Thiohalobacter thiocyanaticus: one gene and its partner. The protein of the gene in region 2 interacts with the protein of the main gene of each other region in a pairwise test. Links are inferred from orthologs where the notes say so. Each region holds a gene or a part of one and is shown on either strand. Other genes may lie near its edges. The genes, in order: ssb and CFK21_RS00435.

Region 1 (5,354 bases), 2.7 Mb from region 2 along the record:
TGCGAGAATGGCCGCGGCGTGTCCGCCCCGGCCGAAGGTGGCATCGACATAGATGCCATCCGCGCGTACGGCCAGCGCCTCCAGCACTTCCTGCAGCAGCACCGGATGATGAGCGGCACCCGCAGCCACTAGAGACTCAGATTGTCGAGTGCTTCCGGAACCGACTCCGCTCCGCCGTCGTCGATCCAGTGCCGCAGATTCTCTTCCCAGGCCTCTTCGTTCCAGATCTCAAACTTGTTGACCAGCGAGGCAAGCACTACCTTCTTGTCCAGGTTGGCGAACTCGCGCAAGCGCGGCGGCAGGAGGATACGGCCATGACTGTCCATCTCGACCTCGGTGGCATGACCGAGCAGCATGCGCTGGAGACGGCGGATAGCGGGGTTCTGGTTGGGGAGCCGGATCAGCTTGCGCTCGATCTCTTCCCATTCCGGGGCAGGGTAAAGCAGCAGGCAGCCGTCGCCGTGGATGGTCAGCACCATCCGGCCTTCACAGCTGTCCGTCAGTTCCTGGCGATAGCGCGTTGGCAGAGCCAAACGGCCCTTGGCATCCAGGTTGACGGTGTTGCCCCCCGACTTGGCCAAGAATTCCCCCTGTTATCCCTTTTTTTCCACTTTCTACCACTTCTTCCCACTTTTCGACACTATAGGTAGGGAAGCTGAAGGCGTCAAGCGAATTCAGGAAAAAACGCGAGAAATTCCTCAATATATTTCAATTATTTATGGGCTCATCGGGGAAGACAACGATACGATCGGACGTTCCTCATAACAATCAGCTGGTTATATATATAACCTTATAAAACCATTGAGGTTGAGCCAGGTTCAGCCTGAGAAAACCTTGGGATTCGATAAATCGGGATCGGTGTTCCGGGCGAGGAAAATCCCACCCCGCAGCTGCGCGAGGCTGTCATCCTGCGGTCACATGGGCGGGCTAGGCTGCAAAAAACGCGACTGGAGAAATGAGATATGAAAGCGACTGCTGCACCGCTCCACCGGCCCTGCCCGCAGGAACTGCGCCTGGAGATCGCCCAGCTGGAGCGGCGCCTGAGGACCGTGGGACTGGACGGAGACTGCGCCTATGAACGGGCGCTCAGTCAGGCCTACGATGCCCTGCTGCTGCAAAAGCGCCGCGAACTGGCGGCGATACGGGAGTCGGGATTCTGAGACCGAGGCGGCATGGGTGGAGGTGCTGACGCCGCAACCAACCCAGGCCAAAGATCATCGTCATAGCAGGCAGTGATGGGCTGCGTTTGGCGCCACCCATCCCGTCTGCTCAGAACGGGATATCGTCGTCGAAGCCCTCGTCGAAGCCGCCGCTGCTGCCACCGCCCTGGCTCTCGGCCGCCGCAGGCGCCCGATTGCTGTTGTAGTTGGCGCTGCCGCCACCACCGCCGCCGCCGCGACCGCCCAGCATCTGCATCTCGGAGGCGATGATCTCGGTGGTGTAGCGATCATTGCCGTTCTTGTCCTGCCACTTGCGGGTGCGCAGGCTGCCCTCGACATAGACCTGGGAGCCCTTCTTCAGATACTCGCCGACGATCTCGGCCAGGCGCTGGTAGAAGACCACATTGTGCCATTCGGTGCGCTCGCGCTGCTCGCCGGTCTGCTTGTCCTTCCACTGATCCGAGGTGGCAAGGGTGACATTGGCCACGGCCCCGCCGCTGGGCATGTACCGGACCTCGGGATCCTTGCCCAGGTTGCCGACCAGAATCACCTTGTTTATGCCGCGCGCCATGCCGATTTCTCCTGACTGTGCTGAGTTGCCCTGAGGGGTACTGCAAGCTGCCCATCATAGGGGGATTCGCCGGCGCCGGCAAATCCCCCCGGCGGCGTCCGTCTCACTGCCCGGCTGGAGCCGGGCGACCGACCAGCGTCTCCAGCGCGGCCTCGTCCAGGGCGCGCGGATCCACCTTCAGATAGGCCGTCTCGTCCTCGGCGACAACCACCGCCTCGACCACGCCCGGGACCCGTCCGAGTTCCCGGGCCAGCATCCCGGCCTGGGGCGGTGTGAGTCGGCCGACGCCGACCAGCCGGCTGGCCAGATAGCGCGGACGCTCCATCCCCGCCGCCACGGCCAGCCACACCAGTGCGATCAGGGCGCAGCCCAGGAAGACCCCGGTTGCGCCGAAGCGGCCGTGCAGGACCCCGCCCAGCGCCCCGCCCAGGAAGGCGCCGAGAAACTGGGAACTGGAATAGAAGCCCATGGCCGTCCCCTTGCTGTCGGCCGGGGCGGTCTTGGAGATCAGCGACGGCAGGGTCGCCTCCAGGATATTGAAGCCCACGTAGAACACGAACAGCGCCAGCACCACCCCGGCCAGCTGCCCCTGCCACTGGACCAGCGCCAGTTCGCCCGCCAGCACCATCACGATGGCGGCGAGGAACACCGGTTTCATGCGCTGCTGCTTCTCGGCCTGGATGATGAAGGGAATCATCACCGCCACCGACAGCACCAGCACCGGCAGGTAGAGCCAGGCGTGGCGGTCCGGGGCCAGCCCCAGGCCGTCGCGCAGCACCAGCGGCAGGCTGACGAAGCTGGCGGTCAGGATCAGATGCAGGGCCAGAATGCCGAAATCCAGCCGCAGCAGGCGGGCGTCGCGCAGCACGGCCAGGAACTGGGCCGGTACCGGCTGGGCGTCGCGGTGCGGCCGGCTCAGTGCGGGGCTGGGCACGGACCAGCGCAGGATGACCAGGCCGGACAGCGCCAGGACCGCGGTCAGCCAGAAGATGCCGGACAGGCCGATCCAGTGGCCCAGCCAGGGGCCCAGCACCAGGGCCAGGGCGAAGGACAGGCCGATGCTCATGCCGATCACGGCCATGGCCTTGGTGCGGTGCTCCTCCCGGGTCAGGTCCGCCGCCAGGGCCATGACCGCCGCGGCGATCGCCCCCGCGCCCTGCAGGGCGCGGCCCAGGATCACACCCCAGATGCTGTCGGCCAGCGCGGCCACCAGGCTGCCCAGGGCGAACAGCAGCAGTCCGATGGCGATGATGCGCTTGCGCCCGAAGCGGTCGGACAGCAGCCCGAAGGGGATCTGCAGCAGGGCCTGGGTGAAGCCGTAGGCGCCGATGGCCAGGCCGATCAGCCCCGGGGTGGCGCCGGTGTAGTCGTCGGCATAGAGGGCGAACACCGGCAGGATCATGAACAGCCCCAGCATGCGCATGGCGAAGATGCCCGCCAGCGAGACCGCCGCGCGACGCTCGCCGCGGGTCATGTTCGCATGCTGCTCGGGGCCGTCTGCCACGCGCCGAATCACCTTTTGCCGAGGACCGGGGAAGCGACGTATAGTAACAGGTTCGATTTACGGCGGAAAACGGCATGGACACCATTCGGATACGCGGCGCCCGCACCCACAACCTGGCCAACATCGACCTGGAGTTGCCCCGCGACCGCCTGATCGTCATCACCGGCCTGTCCGGCTCGGGCAAGTCCTCACTGGCCTTCGACACCATCTACGCCGAGGGCCAGCGCCGCTATGTGGAATCGCTGTCGGCCTACGCCCGCCAGTTCCTGTCGATGATGGAAAAGCCCGACATCGACCACATCGAGGGACTGTCGCCGGCCATCTCCATCGAGCAGAAGACCACCTCGCACAATCCGCGCTCCACCGTGGGCACCATTACCGAGATCTATGACTACCTGCGGCTGCTGTACGCACGCGTGGGCGTGCCCGAGTGCCCCGAGCACCGCATCGCACTGGATGCCCAGACCGTGAGCCAGATGGTGGACCAGGTCATGGCCCTGCCCGAGGGCACCCGGCTGATGCTGCTCGCGCCGGTGGTGCAGGCGCGCAAGGGCGAGCATGTGCATATACTGGAAGGCCTGCGCGCCCAGGGTTTCATCCGCGCCCGCATCGACGGTGAAATCGTCGAACTGGACCAGCTCCCGACGCTCGACCTCAAGCGCCAGCACACCATCGAAGCCGTGGTCGACCGGCTCAAGGTGCGCGCGGACATCCAGATACGCCTGGCCGAATCCTTCGAAACCGCGCTGCGGCTGTCCGACGGCCAGGTGCGGGTCGCCTTCATGGACGACCCGCAGCGCGAACCGCTGCTGTTCTCGGCCCGCTTCGCCTGTCCGCTGTGCGGCTACTCCATCACCGAGCTGGAACCGCGGCTGTTCTCCTTCAACAACCCGGCCGGCGCCTGCCCGGCCTGCGACGGCCTGGGTGTGAAGCAGTTCTTCGATCCCGAACGCATCGTGGCCCATCCGCATCTGAGTCTGGCCGGCGGCGCGGTGCGCGGCTGGGACCGGCGCAATGCCTATTACTTCCAGCTCATCAGTTCGCTGGCCGATCACTACGGCTTCGACATCGACACCCCGTTCGAGGAACTGCCGGAGGCGACGCGCGCGGTGATCCTTCACGGCTCGGGGGATGAAGAGATCGACTTCGAGTACCTGTCCGAGCGCAAGGGCTTCACCGTCCGCCGGCACACCTTCGAGGGCATCATCCCCAACATGGACCGGCGCTACCGCGAGACCGAATCCAACATCGTGCGCGAGGAACTGGCCCGGTATCTGAGCACCCGCGCCTGCCCCGAGTGCGGCGGCACTCGCCTGAACCGCGCGGCCCGGCACGTGTTCATCGAAGGCCGCACCCTGCCCGAACTGACCGCGCTTCCGGTCGTACGGGCGCTGGAATTCTTCGGCACGCTCACGCTTGAAGGTCGTCGCGGCAGGATCGCGGTCAAGATCCTCAAGGAGATCAACCAACGCCTGAGTTTCCTGGTCAATGTCGGCCTGGACTACCTGTCGCTGGAACGCAGCGCCGACACCCTCTCCGGCGGCGAAGCCCAGCGCATCCGCCTGGCCAGTCAGATCGGCGCCGGCCTGGTGGGGGTGATGTACATCCTGGATGAACCCTCCATCGGCCTGCACCAGCGCGACAACCAGCGGCTGCTCAACACGCTCGACTACCTGCGTGATCTGGGCAATACCGTCATCGTGGTCGAGCACGACGAGGAGGCCATCATGAGCGCCGATCATGTGCTCGACATGGGCCCGGGCGCCGGCATCCACGGCGGCCATATCGTCGCCCAGGGCACACCGGCCGATATCATGGCCAACCCCGACTCGCTCACCGGTCAGTATCTCTCGGGCACGCGTCGGATCGCAGTCCCCAAGCAGCGCACCCCGGTGAACGAACTGCGCATGCTGCGGGTGCTGGGTGCGACCGGCAACAACCTCAAGGGCGTGGACATCGACATCCCGGTGGGGCTGATGACCTGCATCACCGGCGTGTCCGGCTCCGGCAAGTCGACGCTCATCAACGATACCCTCTATCCCTTCGCCGCGCGCGAGCTGAACAAGGCCGCCACCAGTCCGGCACCGCACCGCGCCATCGAGGGCCTGGAGCACTTCGA
Region 2 (11,192 bases):
CAGCTTCCCGGCCAGATCGCGCGGCTTGCTGCCGGCCGGCTTGCACAGGGTCATGGCCAGGTTGGTGGCGAAGTCGCCATGGGCGGCATCACGGGTGCGTTCCAGGTGGATCTCGGCCTCGAGATCCCCGGGCAGGGTGCCGTCGCCCTGCAGGGCGGCGAGGCTGTGCTGGAGCAGGTCCTGGAGCAGGTGTTTCATGATCTTCCTGGAGATTGTACAGGGCCGGGATGCGGCTCGAAGCCGGCTATTATCCGGTGTTGCGGATGGGTTGCAAGGGCGGTTTATGGGTTTTGCCCAACGCCGGCGACAGTAACGCCAGGGACGCAGAGGCGCAGCGACGCAGAGGCGAAATAATATAAAAATCTTTGCGTCTCTGCGGTTGTCCCGCGGAGGCAGGCTAAAAGGTATCCACCGGGTCCACGTCCACCGACCAGCGGATGCGCCGGGCCGCGGGCGACTCGGCCAGGACCGGGATCCAGGCATCGAGCAGCCGGTGCAGGGCGGCCCGCGCCGCGGACTGCACCAGCAGCTGGGCCCGGTAGCGGCCGGCGCGTTTTTCCATCGGCGCCGGCACCGGACCCCAGAACTCGATCTCCGGGCCCGACTGCTGCAGCGCCAGGGCATGGGCCTGTTCCAGAAATTCCCGCGGCGCTTCGCGGTCGGTGGCCTCGGCCCGCAGCAGGGCCAGGCTGGCATAGGGCGGCAGGCCGGTGTCCCGGCGTTCGGCCAGGGCCGCCGCGGCGAAGGCGGCGTAGCCCTCGGTGACCAGCCGCCGCAGCAGCGGGTGGTCCGGGTGGTGGGTCTGGATCAGCACCGTGCCCGGCCGTTCGGCCCGCCCGGCGCGGCCGGCGACCTGGACGATCAGCTGGGCCAGGCGTTCGCTGGCGCGGAAGTCGCTGGAGAACAGGCGCTGGTCGGCCTCCAGGATGCCGACCAGGGTCACGCCGGGAAAATGATGGCCCTTGGCCAGCATCTGGGTGCCGAGCAGGATGCGCGCCGCGCCGCTGTGGGCCTGTTCCAGCAGGGCCTCGAGTTGGCCCTTGCGCCGGGTGCTGTCGCGGTCGATGCGCAGACAGGGATGGTCGGGGAACAGCTGCTGCAGGGTCTGCTCGATGCGCTCGGTGCCGTAGCCCAGGCCGCGCAGATCCGGACTGCCGCACTCGGGGCACTGCACCGGCACCTCCTGGCTGGCGTCGCAGTGATGGCAGTGCAGCCGGCCGCGGCGCTGGTGCAGGGTGAGGTGGCTGTCGCAGCGCCGGCAGGTCGCCACCCAGCCGCACTCATGGCAGATCAGTGTCGGGGCGAACCCGCGCCGGTTGAGAAACAGCAGCACCTGTTCGCCGCGCGCCAGGTGCCGGCGCATGGCGCCCAGCAGCGGTTCGGCCAGTCCCTCGCGCAGCGGCTGGCCGCGGATGTCCAGCAGCTTGAGTTCGGGCGCGCTGGCGGCGCCGGCGCGGTTCGGCAGATGCAGGCGCTGATAGCGTCCCTGATCGGCGTTGTAGAGGCTTTCCAGCGAAGGCGTGGCCGAACCCAGCAGGACGGGAACGTCCTGCTGCCGGGCGCGCCAGATCAACAGGTCGCGGGCCGAGTAGCGAAACCCGTCCTGCTGCTTGAGCGAGGGGTCGTGTTCCTCGTCCACAATGAACAGCCCCGGCGCCGGCAGCGGGGTGAACACGGCCGAGCGGGTGCCGACCACGATCCGCGCAGCGCCGTCGCGCGCCGCCACCCAGGCATTGAGGCGCTCGCGCTCGCTCAGCCCCGAATGCAGGATCACCATGGGTGCTGCCAGCCGCGCCCGCAGCCGCTGCATCAGCTGCGGAGTCAGGCCGATCTCGGGTACCAGCAGCAGGGTCTGGCGGCCGGCCGCCAGGGCCTGTTCGATGGCGCGGATATAGACTTCGGTTTTGCCGCTGCCGGTCACTCCGTCGAGCAGGAAGCAGCCGAAGCCGGCGTGCTCCGCCACGGCCTGGACGGCGTCGGCCTGGGCGGGGTTGAGTGACGGGGCTGCGGCACCCGCACCCGGGGTATCCAGTCCCGGCGTCTCCAGGCGTTCCTCCACCCAACCCTTGTCGACCAGGGCCCTGAGGCTGTCGCGCCGGTACAGACCCTCACGCTGCAGCCGGTCGCGGTCGGCGCCCTCCGGGCAGCGGGCCAGGACGCTGAGCAGGGCGGCCTGGCGCGGCGCCCGGGCCAGGTCGGCGGGATCCACCGCCCGGCCCGCAGCGCTCAGTTGCCAGTGGCGGGTCTGTTCGATCCGGGCGGGCCGTCCCTGACGCAGCAGGGCCGGCAGGGCCTGGGCCAGGACCTCCCCGATCGGATGGTGGTAATAGCCGGCGGCCCAGCGCAGCAGGGCCAGCAGGTCGGGCGGGACGACCGGCTGGGCATCGAGCAATTCGGACAGGGGCCGGATCTGCGCCGGGGGCAACTCCGTGTCGGGACTGAGTTCAACCACCACGCCGACCAGATTGCGGCGGCCGAACGGGACCCGCACCCGGCTGCCGGGGGCGATGCGGCCGGGCTGCGCCAGGCGGTAATCGAAGACCCGGTACAGGGGGCAGGGCAGGGCCACCCTGGCGTAGATGGGTGTGGATGTTGTGGGCAATGGATTGTCCAGGCGGTTATCGCAGTTACTTGACTCTGATTGTCACAAAACGGTGTTAACCGGCTAATCTGGAAGCGGTATTTTCCTTATCCACAAAAACTGTGGATAACTTTGTGGAACGAATGGGGCTAAAGGGGTCCAGGGCCTGTATTTGTTGCATTTGTGTTAATTTGCTCATTTTGTCACCAGTGATTTTTATTGTTATAAAACAGTGTGTTGTAAAAATCCCGCCGTTGGGCCGGAGTGGCGACGGGCGTCTGACGCGAAAGGGTCGGGTTTGCTTGCAGCTTGTGTATAAACCGGGCGGGAAAGAAAAATCAAGCTTGAAATCACCGCTGATCCCTGTTCCTTTTGCGTGCCCTCCGGGGGCGAGGCCGACCGGTGTATAACCCGGTTATAAACCGGCGCTCCGCCGGGCGTGTACTCGGGGTTAGCGCATCATATCCGGCCGGTGGCGGGCTAACAGCCAGTCTACAACCAGTCGGTCAGCGCGATGCCGATGCCGATGCGGCGGATGTGGGCATCGTAGTCGATCAGGCTCTCGCCGTAGCCGTCGAAGTACTGGGCGTAGCCCTTGAGCTTGCGGGTCAGGGGGAAGGACCAGCCCAGTTCGAGCGCCCCGCGCGGATCGCTGCGGCTGAGATTGCTGCGCAGCATCAGGCTCAGGGAATGGCCGTCCAGCTTGTAGGCGAGGCGGAATTCGCCGTAGCCCATGTAGTCCTCGATGTCGGGGTTGTCGTCACCGGTGGCATCGGTCGGGCTGCTCTTCTTCTGTTCCGGGATGCGGTACCAGGGTTTGAGGCTGAAGGCGAAGTTGCCGCGCTCGAATACCAGATCGGCGTAGACGCGGTTCCAGCTGCGTGAGAGCTCGTTGCTCTGGCCGTTGGACTGGTGCGAAACGCCGAACTGAAGGACGCGGGCATCGAAGCCCAGCAGCGAATAATCCGGCAGGTAGGTCAGGAACAGCTCGGGCTCGTGATTGGTCTCGCGGAAGGGCGAGGAGAACTTGCGGTTGTAGGCCTGCCAGTAGGACTGGTTGGTATAGGCCATGAACAGGGTGCCGCGGTCATTGAACAGGCCGCGGACCAGGGGGAACTTGAAGCTGAGTTGGAACTTGATCTCCCACTTCTGCAGTTCGCCCGAACTGATGTCGAAGGGATCACTGTTGGGCGAGAAGCTGTAGGTGGCCGGCAGCAGGTAGTTGGGCCGGTGCGGCGTGATGACGAAGGGGTTCGCCGCCGTGGCGCGCTCCAGGGTGATGCGGGTCTCCAGCGGGGAGGTGTGCGATTCGGCGGCGGCCTTTTCCCCGGCGGCGGGCGACGGTGCGGCCGTCGCGGCAGCCGGCGTATCCGGCCCCTGCCCGGTCAGCGGCAGGAGCGACTCCAGGCAGACGGCCTTGAGCTCGGCCACGGTGGCTTCGTCAGGCGCGGTCTTCAACTGTTCGAGCAGGCACTGGTCAAGATCGGTGGGAAAGGCGTGGGCAGCAGCGGCGGTCAGCCAGCCGGCAAGGATGCAGGTGTAGCGCGCGACTGATGTGGGGGTTGCCATGGCGCCTGTTCCGTCATTGGGGTTGCAGAAACAAAAAGCCCGGCGCGGCCGAGCTTTCTGTCGGGTCGTGACTGCAGTTGCGGCTGCAGTTACAGCTGTTTGACCTCGGCAATCAGCTTGGCCGCTACCTCCTGGCCGTCGCCATAGAGCATACGCGTGTTGTCGAGGAAGAACAGCCCGTTCTCGATGCCGGAGAAGCCGCGGCCGCGGCCGCGCTTGACCACGATCACGTTCTTCGCCTGGTCGGCATTGAGGATTGGCATGCCGTAGATGGGGCTGGACTTGTCGTTGCGTGCCACCGGGTTGACCACGTCGTTGGCGCCGATCACCAGGGCCACGTCGGCCTGCGGGAACTCGGCGTTGATTTCCTCCAGGTCGTAGATCTTGTCGTAGGGCACGCCGGCCTCGGCCAGCAGCACGTTCATGTGGCCCGGCATGCGGCCGGCCACAGGATGGATGGCGAACTTCACGTCCACTCCGTGCTCCTCCAGCATCTCGGTCAGCTCCCAGATCTTGTGCTGGGCCTGGGCCACGGCCAGGCCGTAGCCGGGCACGATGATCACCTTGTTGGCGAAGGCCATCATCACCGCGGCATCGGAGGCGCCGATCTCCTTCATCTCGCCCTCGGGGCCGGCGCTGCTCTCGGCCTCGACCGCGCCGAAGCCGGAGAACAGCACGTTGGACAGCGGCCGGTTCATCGCCCTGGCCATCAGCTGGGTGAGCAGGGTGCCGGCCGAGCCGACCACGGTGCCGGCGATGATCATGGCGGCATTGCCGAGCACGAAACCCTCGAAGGCCACGGCCAGTCCGGTCAGGGCGTTGTACAGCGAGATCACCACCGGCATGTCGGCGCCGCCGATGGGCAGGGTCATGAGCACGCCGAAGGCCAGTGCCAGGGCGAAGAACATGAACAGCGCGAAGCCGCCCGGGGCCTCGGCGAACATCACGTAGAGGCCGAAGGCGATGGCCAGGCCGAACACGACCAGGTTTATCATCTGCTGGCTGGGGAAGTGGAAGGACTTCTTCATCAGCCCCTGCAGCTTGGCGAAGGCGATCATGGAGCCGGAGAAGGCCACCGAACCGATCAGGGCGCCGGCAACGGCCAGCACCTGGAAGGTGCTGTTGTCGAAGTGGCCCTTGAGCAGTTCCACCGCGGCGATGGCGGCGGCCGCACCGCCGCCCATGCCGTTATAGATGGCGATCATCTGCGGCATGTCGGTCATGGCGACCTTCTTGCCGGTATACCAGGCCGCGCCGCCGCCGATCAGCATGGCCAGGATCATCAGGCCGTAGTTGCCCATGCCCGGCATGAAGAAGGTGGCGAAGGTGGCCACCACCATGCCGGCGCCGGCCCAGACGATGCCGCCGCGCGCCGTCTTCGGCGAGCTCATGCGCTTGAGGCCGAGGATGAACAGGACCGCGGCCGCGAAATAACTCAGCTCGATCATTTGCGGTCCTCCTTGCTGCTCTTGAACATCTCGAGCATGCGCTCGGTGACCACGTAGCCGCCGACCGCGTTGCCCGCGGCCAGCATCACGCCGATGAAGCCGATGAAGCGCTCCATGTCGGTGTCGGCGTGGCCCATGGCCACCATGGCACCCACCAGCACGATGCCGTGGACGAAGTTCGAGCCCGACATCAGCGGAGTGTGGAGGATGACCGGAACCCGGGCGATGACCTCGTAGCCGGTAAAGGCGGCCAGCATGAAGATGTAGAGTGCGGTGAAGCCTTCGATCATGACGCGTCTCCTTCCACTAGGGCGCGGGTGGGTTCGTGCCTGATTTCGCCGTCGTGGGTCAGCGCCGAGTCGTGGATGACCTGATCTTCCCAGTCGAGCTTGAGTTCGCCTTCCTCGATCATGGGGGTGAGGAAGTTGAGCAGGTTCTTGGCGTACATGTCGGAGGCGTGTACCGGCAGCATGGCGGGCACGTTGAAGGGGCCGTAGACGCGCACGCAGCCGTAGACGTAGTCCTCGCCCGGTTTGGTGACTTCGCAGTTGCCGCCGCCCTCGGCGGCCAGGTCGATGATGACCGAGCCGACCTTCATGTTGTCGACCATTTCCTGGCTGATGATCTTCGGCGAGGGCTTGCCGGGGATGGCGGCGGTGGTGATCACGGCATCGGCCTGGGTGATGTGCTTGGCCAGGACCTCCAGCTGCTTGCGCTTCTCCTCCTCGGTCAGTTCGCGGGCATAGCCGCCCTCGCCCTCGGCGGCGACACCGGTTTCGATGTACTTCGCGCCCAGCGACTGTACCTGCTCGCGGGTGGCCGAACGCACGTCGTAGGCCTCGACCACCGCGCCCAGGCGCTTGGCCGTGGCGATGGCCTGCAGGCCGGCGACACCGGCGCCGATGACCAGTACTTTCGCCGGCCGGATGGTGCCGGCGGCGGTGGTCAGCATGGGAAAGAAGCGCCCGGTACGGTCGGCGGCCATGATGGCGGCCTTGTAGCCGGCTACGGCGGCCTGGGAGGACAATGCGTCCATGCTCTGGGCGCGCGAGATGCGGGGGATCAGTTCCATGGCGAAGCTGGTGATTTTCCGGTCGCGCATCAGCTTGACCCGGTCCGGGAACCGGTACGGGGACATGAAGCCGACGACGATGCTGCCCTCGGCCATCTGCTTGATCTCGTCCTCGGTCGGCGGCTGGACCTTGAGGACCACATCGGCACTGGCAAGCAGTTCGGCCTTGTCGGTGACGAAACCGACGTCCTCGTAGTCGTCATCCACATAATGGGCGCCGGCCCCGGCGTCGTGCTCCATCCGGACCTCGCAGCCCAGCGCGGCAAAGCGCTTGGCCACGACCGGATCGAGCGCCACCCGGCATTCGCCTTCGAGGGTTTCCTTGGGTACGGCCACGCGTATCGGCATTGTTGTCTCTCCGTCTCCGGCTGTCCGGTTGTCACGGGCGGGAAGGGCCGGCTTTGTCCCTTCCCCAAAAGCACGCCATGATAACGGATTCAGCTGAGCGATTGAATATCGGGGAAAAATTCCCCCGTGGACACATGGGTGTCATGCCACGATGCTTCAATCGGTAGCGCCGTGCAGCAATGTCGGCGCAAATAAACTCAGTAATATCAGCCGGTTCAAAAGCAAAGACCGGGTTGAAGCAGTTTACTTTTCCGGGGACTTCTGAGATAAAGAGTCCTCCGGTATGACGAGGACTCGACCATGTCGCAGGATTTGTCGCATCAGGTACTCAGGACCGACGCCGGCGGCATGCCGCTGGAGTGGGTCGACTATCGCGAGGCGGTCCGACTCTATCATCTCGGTCAGGTCGCCTACGCCTGCGGCAGTGTGATCTTCCGCATCCGCGGCGGCATCAACGCCCGGACCCGGAGGCAGAGCCTGGTCGAGGTCAATTCCATCATCGCCACCCACGGCAATCACACCGCGCTGCAGAAGAACCGCGACAGCTACACCCCGCCCCTCAACAACCGTACCCTGTTCAAACGCGATGCCCAGTTGTGCCTGTACTGCGGCGAACAGTTTCCCACCCGGGAGTTGTCGCGCGATCATGTCACGCCCATCAGCCAGGGCGGGGCCGATACCTGGAACAATGTGGTCACCGCCTGCAAGCGCTGCAACAATCACAAGGCCGGCCGCCGTCCCGAAGAGGCCAACATGGAACTGCTGGCAGTGCCCTTCATTCCCACCCATGCCGAGTACATCTACCTGCAGGGCAAACGGGTGATGGCCGACCAGATGGAGTTCCTGCGCGCCCATTTCCCCCGCCACAGCCCGCTGCACCAGCGCCTGGCCGCCGCGATGGCGGGGTGATTCCTTTGCTGTTGTGGCAATAACGCAGAGGACGCAAAGGCGCGGAGACGCAAAGTTTTTAAGTTGGTTCTGATGGGATCGTCATTGCGAGGAGCGAAGTGACGTGGCAATCCCTGAACGACTGAACCCACCGTACGCGATTGCCGCGCCGCTCCCATAGAATCCCTTCAGGCTTCATTATGGGTGCTCCACCCTTCGGATCTGGGCATCGCAATGACGCTGACAAACAGCTTCGTGGGCTGGACTCCAATTTGTCCAGCCCAACCTGCATTGCATAATTATCTGTGCGCCTCTGCGACCTCTGCGTTGTAAGCCGCCCTCACTGTTGAGCGACCGCCAGCGTCACGTTATCCTCGTGGCTCGCCCATGACCCGCTTCCAGTTCCATGTCCCTGTGGCAGCAGATCCAGTCCGATATCCGTGAGCACACCGGCGTGGATGTCGGCACCGATGCCGGCCGCGGCGTCGGCGGCGGCTGCATCAGCCAGGCCTTCCGGGTGGAGGGCGACGGCTGCGCCTTTTTCGTCAAGACCAACCGCGCCGGGTTGGCCGGCATGTTCGAGGCCGAGGCCGAGGGCCTGAACGAGATCGTCGCCAGCAACACGGTGCGGGCGCCGGCGCCGGTGTGCTGGGGAGTGGCCGGCGGGCACTGTTACCTGGTCATGGAGTATCTGGAATTCGGCCGCGGTAGCGGGGCCGCGGGTCGGCTGGGTGAACAGCTGGCGCGGATGCACCGTACCACGCGGGAGGCCTTCGGCTGGCATCGCGACAACACCATCGGCTCCACGCCGCAGATCAACACGCCGCAGGACAGTGACTGGATTGCTTTCTGGCGCGACAGGCGGCTGGGCTTCCAGCTGGAACAGGCCGGGCGCGAGGGTCACGGGGGTGAACTGCAGCGGCTGGGTGCACAACTCATGGATCGCTTCCCTGCCCTGTTCGTGGATTACACGCCGGTGCCCAGCCTGCTTCACGGCGATCTCTGGGGCGGCAATCATGCTGTGCTCGACTCGGGTGAGCCGGTGATCTTCGATCCGGCGGTCTACTTTGGAGACAGGGAGGCCGATCTGGCCATGACCGAGTTGTTCGGCGGCTTCGGGCGGGATTTCTACGCCGCCTACGAGGATGCCTGGCCGCTGGATGCCGGTTACCCGGTGCGCAAGCAGCTCTACAACCTCTATCACGTCCTCAACCACCTCAACCTGTTCGGCGGCGGCTATCACGGCCAGGCCGTGCGCATGATGGAGAGCCTGCTGGCAGAACTGCGCTAATGGACTCCGTCATCCCCGCGAAGGCGGGGATCCAGAAGCCGCGGCGGGATATGGATTCCCGCCTTCGCGGGAATGACGGTGTATTGGTGGGCGTGTCAAAATACCTGACTGCAGTGTAACCCGCTTATGTGATGAGGGTGTTCACTCCGCCTCTTCCTGTGTCTGCCCCCTGCCGCCGAACTGCTCGATCCAGTTCTCCCAGCCGCCGTCTTCCTGCGGAGCGAGGTTCTGGCGTTCGTCGAACAGATCTTCCATCTGCCGGGCCACCGCCACGGTGAAGGCTGCGTCACGGTGCTGGCGACACCAGGCATCCAGCCGGGCCATGAAGTCGAAGGGATTGGTGGTGCCGAGAATGTTGTAGGTATTGTCCAGCAGCAGGTTGTAGGCGGACAGGTGGCCGGCGGTCCACTCCACGTACAGCAGCTCATCCGCCCCGCCCCGGTAGCGGGCGTCCAGGTAATCCTCGCAGTCGCCGCTGCCGCTGCCGAAGACGGCATAGTTGCCGTTGACGTCCCGCGCGGCTGCCGGTGCAGCGGCCAGCGCAAGGGCGAGTGCAATGCCGAGTCCGCCGGGTGCTGTGTAGTGCATCATGCCGAGTCCTGATGGGTGTCCGCGCGCTTCTGGGCCCGCTCGCGCAGCCAGTCGGTGAACCGGGCGGCGGACATGGGGCGGGCGATGTAATGGCCCTGGGCGATATCGCAGTCGAGAATCTGCAGCATATCCCAGATATCGGCGGTTTCCACCCCCTCGGCGACCACCTTGAGTCCCAGGTTATGGGCCAGGTCGATGGTGGAGCGGACGATGACCGCGTCGTTCTCGTCTTCCAGCATATCTGAGACGAAGGAGCGGTCGATCTTGATTTCGCGCACCGGCATCTGCTTGAGGTAGGCCAGTGAGGAGAAGCCGGTGCCGTAATCGTCGATGGACAGACGGATGCCGCGCTGGCTGAGCCGTTGCAGGATTTCCTGCGCGCGCTCCGGGTTCTTGAGCATCGCGTTCTCGGTGATTTCCAACTCCAGGTATTCGGGCGGGACGCCGAGCTCATCGAGCAGTTCGCCGATGTTGGCGTCGATGTCGGCGTGTTCCAGATTCCAGGTCGACAGGTTGATGGCGATCGGCAGATTGATGTTGAGTCGTTGCCAGGCCAGGTGCTGTTCCAGGGCGCGGCGTATGACCCACTGGGTGAGTGGGCGAATCAATCCGGTCTGCTCGGCGGTGGTGATGATGTAGTCGGTGCTGACATCGTTCCAGCGCGGCCAGCGCAGCAGGGCCTCCACGCCGACCAGTTCACCGCTGCTGATGGCGACCTTGGGCTGGTAGTGCAGCTCCAGTTCGTCGTGCTGAAAGCTGTGGCGCAGTTCGCTGATCATGGCCAGCCGGCTGACGCTGTGCGGGTCGTGCTCGGAGCTGTAGACCGAGTGCGTCAGGCCGTTGTTCTTGGCGACATACATGGCCACGTCGGCGCGTTTGACCAGGGTGTCGATATCACTGCCGTGATCGGGGTAGGCGGCGATGCCGATGCTGGTATCCACCAGCAGTTGCTGGTCGTTGATGCTGATCGCTCGATCCAGGCACTGGGCGATCTTGCCGGCAATGGCCTGGGCCTCGGGTATGCCGGTCTCGGGCAGGAGGACGGCGAACTCGTCACCGCCGAGACGGGCAACGGTGTCGGAGCGGCGCAGCAGATCGTGGAGACGGCGGCTGATCTCGCGCAGGACCTCGTCCCCGACATGGTGACCGAGGGTGTCGTTGATTTCCTTGAACCGGTCCAGATCCATCATCAGCAGGCAGAAGGGGTTGCCGTCGCGGGCCGAGATCAGCAGGGCCTGCTGCATGCGGTCGTTGAGCAGGAGGCGGTTGGGCAGGCCGGTCAGGCCGTCATGCAGGGTCTGATGGCGCAGTTCGTTCTGGCGCTGTTCGATCATGTGCTGCATGTGCTGGAAGGCATCAAGCAGATTGCGTGTCTCGCGGTTACGGGGCGCGGGGAGGCGTTCC

Evidence for each region.
Region 1: the proteins of CFK21_RS00435 (region 2) and ssb interact in binary tests that used the Escherichia coli proteins (3 or more experiments, as listed by UniProt). The link is inferred for Thiohalobacter thiocyanaticus from one-to-one orthologs.

The regions. Positions count from the first base shown.
Region 1 is NZ_AP018052.1:2,838,574-2,843,927, forward strand. The notes cover bases 1-2,802. They hold ssb (single-stranded DNA-binding protein), read right to left. Parts: upstream 1,732-2,802; coding sequence 1,270-1,731; downstream 1-1,269. Other genes in these bases: rsmH (16S rRNA (cytosine(1402)-N(4))-methyltransferase RsmH), read right to left, coding at 1-129; mraZ (division/cell wall cluster transcriptional repressor MraZ), read right to left, coding at 129-581; CFK21_RS13070 (hypothetical protein), read left to right, coding at 963-1,160; CFK21_RS13080 (MFS transporter), read right to left, coding at 1,835-2,802. Also shown: more of CFK21_RS13080, read right to left, coding at 2,803-3,235; excinuclease ABC subunit UvrA, read left to right, coding at 3,310-5,354. UniProt on the Escherichia coli protein: Plays an important role in DNA replication, recombination and repair. Binds to ssDNA and to an array of partner proteins to recruit them to their sites of action during DNA metabolism. Acts as a sliding platform that migrates on DNA via reptation.
Region 2 is NZ_AP018052.1:80,404-91,595, reverse strand. What follows is about bases 1-2,924. They hold CFK21_RS00435 (primosomal protein N'), read right to left. Parts: upstream 2,603-2,924; coding sequence 398-2,602; downstream 1-397. Other genes in these bases: argS (arginine--tRNA ligase), read right to left, coding at 1-198. Also shown: CFK21_RS00430 (phospholipase A), read right to left, coding at 3,074-4,150; CFK21_RS00425 (NAD(P)(+) transhydrogenase (Re/Si-specific) subunit beta), read right to left, coding at 4,240-5,598; CFK21_RS00420 (NAD(P) transhydrogenase subunit alpha), read right to left, coding at 5,595-5,888; CFK21_RS00415 (Re/Si-specific NAD(P)(+) transhydrogenase subunit alpha), read right to left, coding at 5,885-7,018; CFK21_RS00410 (HNH endonuclease), read left to right, coding at 7,319-7,927; CFK21_RS00405 (fructosamine kinase family protein), read left to right, coding at 8,313-9,197; CFK21_RS00400 (hypothetical protein), read right to left, coding at 9,339-9,788; CFK21_RS00395 (putative bifunctional diguanylate cyclase/phosphodiesterase), read right to left, coding at 9,785-11,192.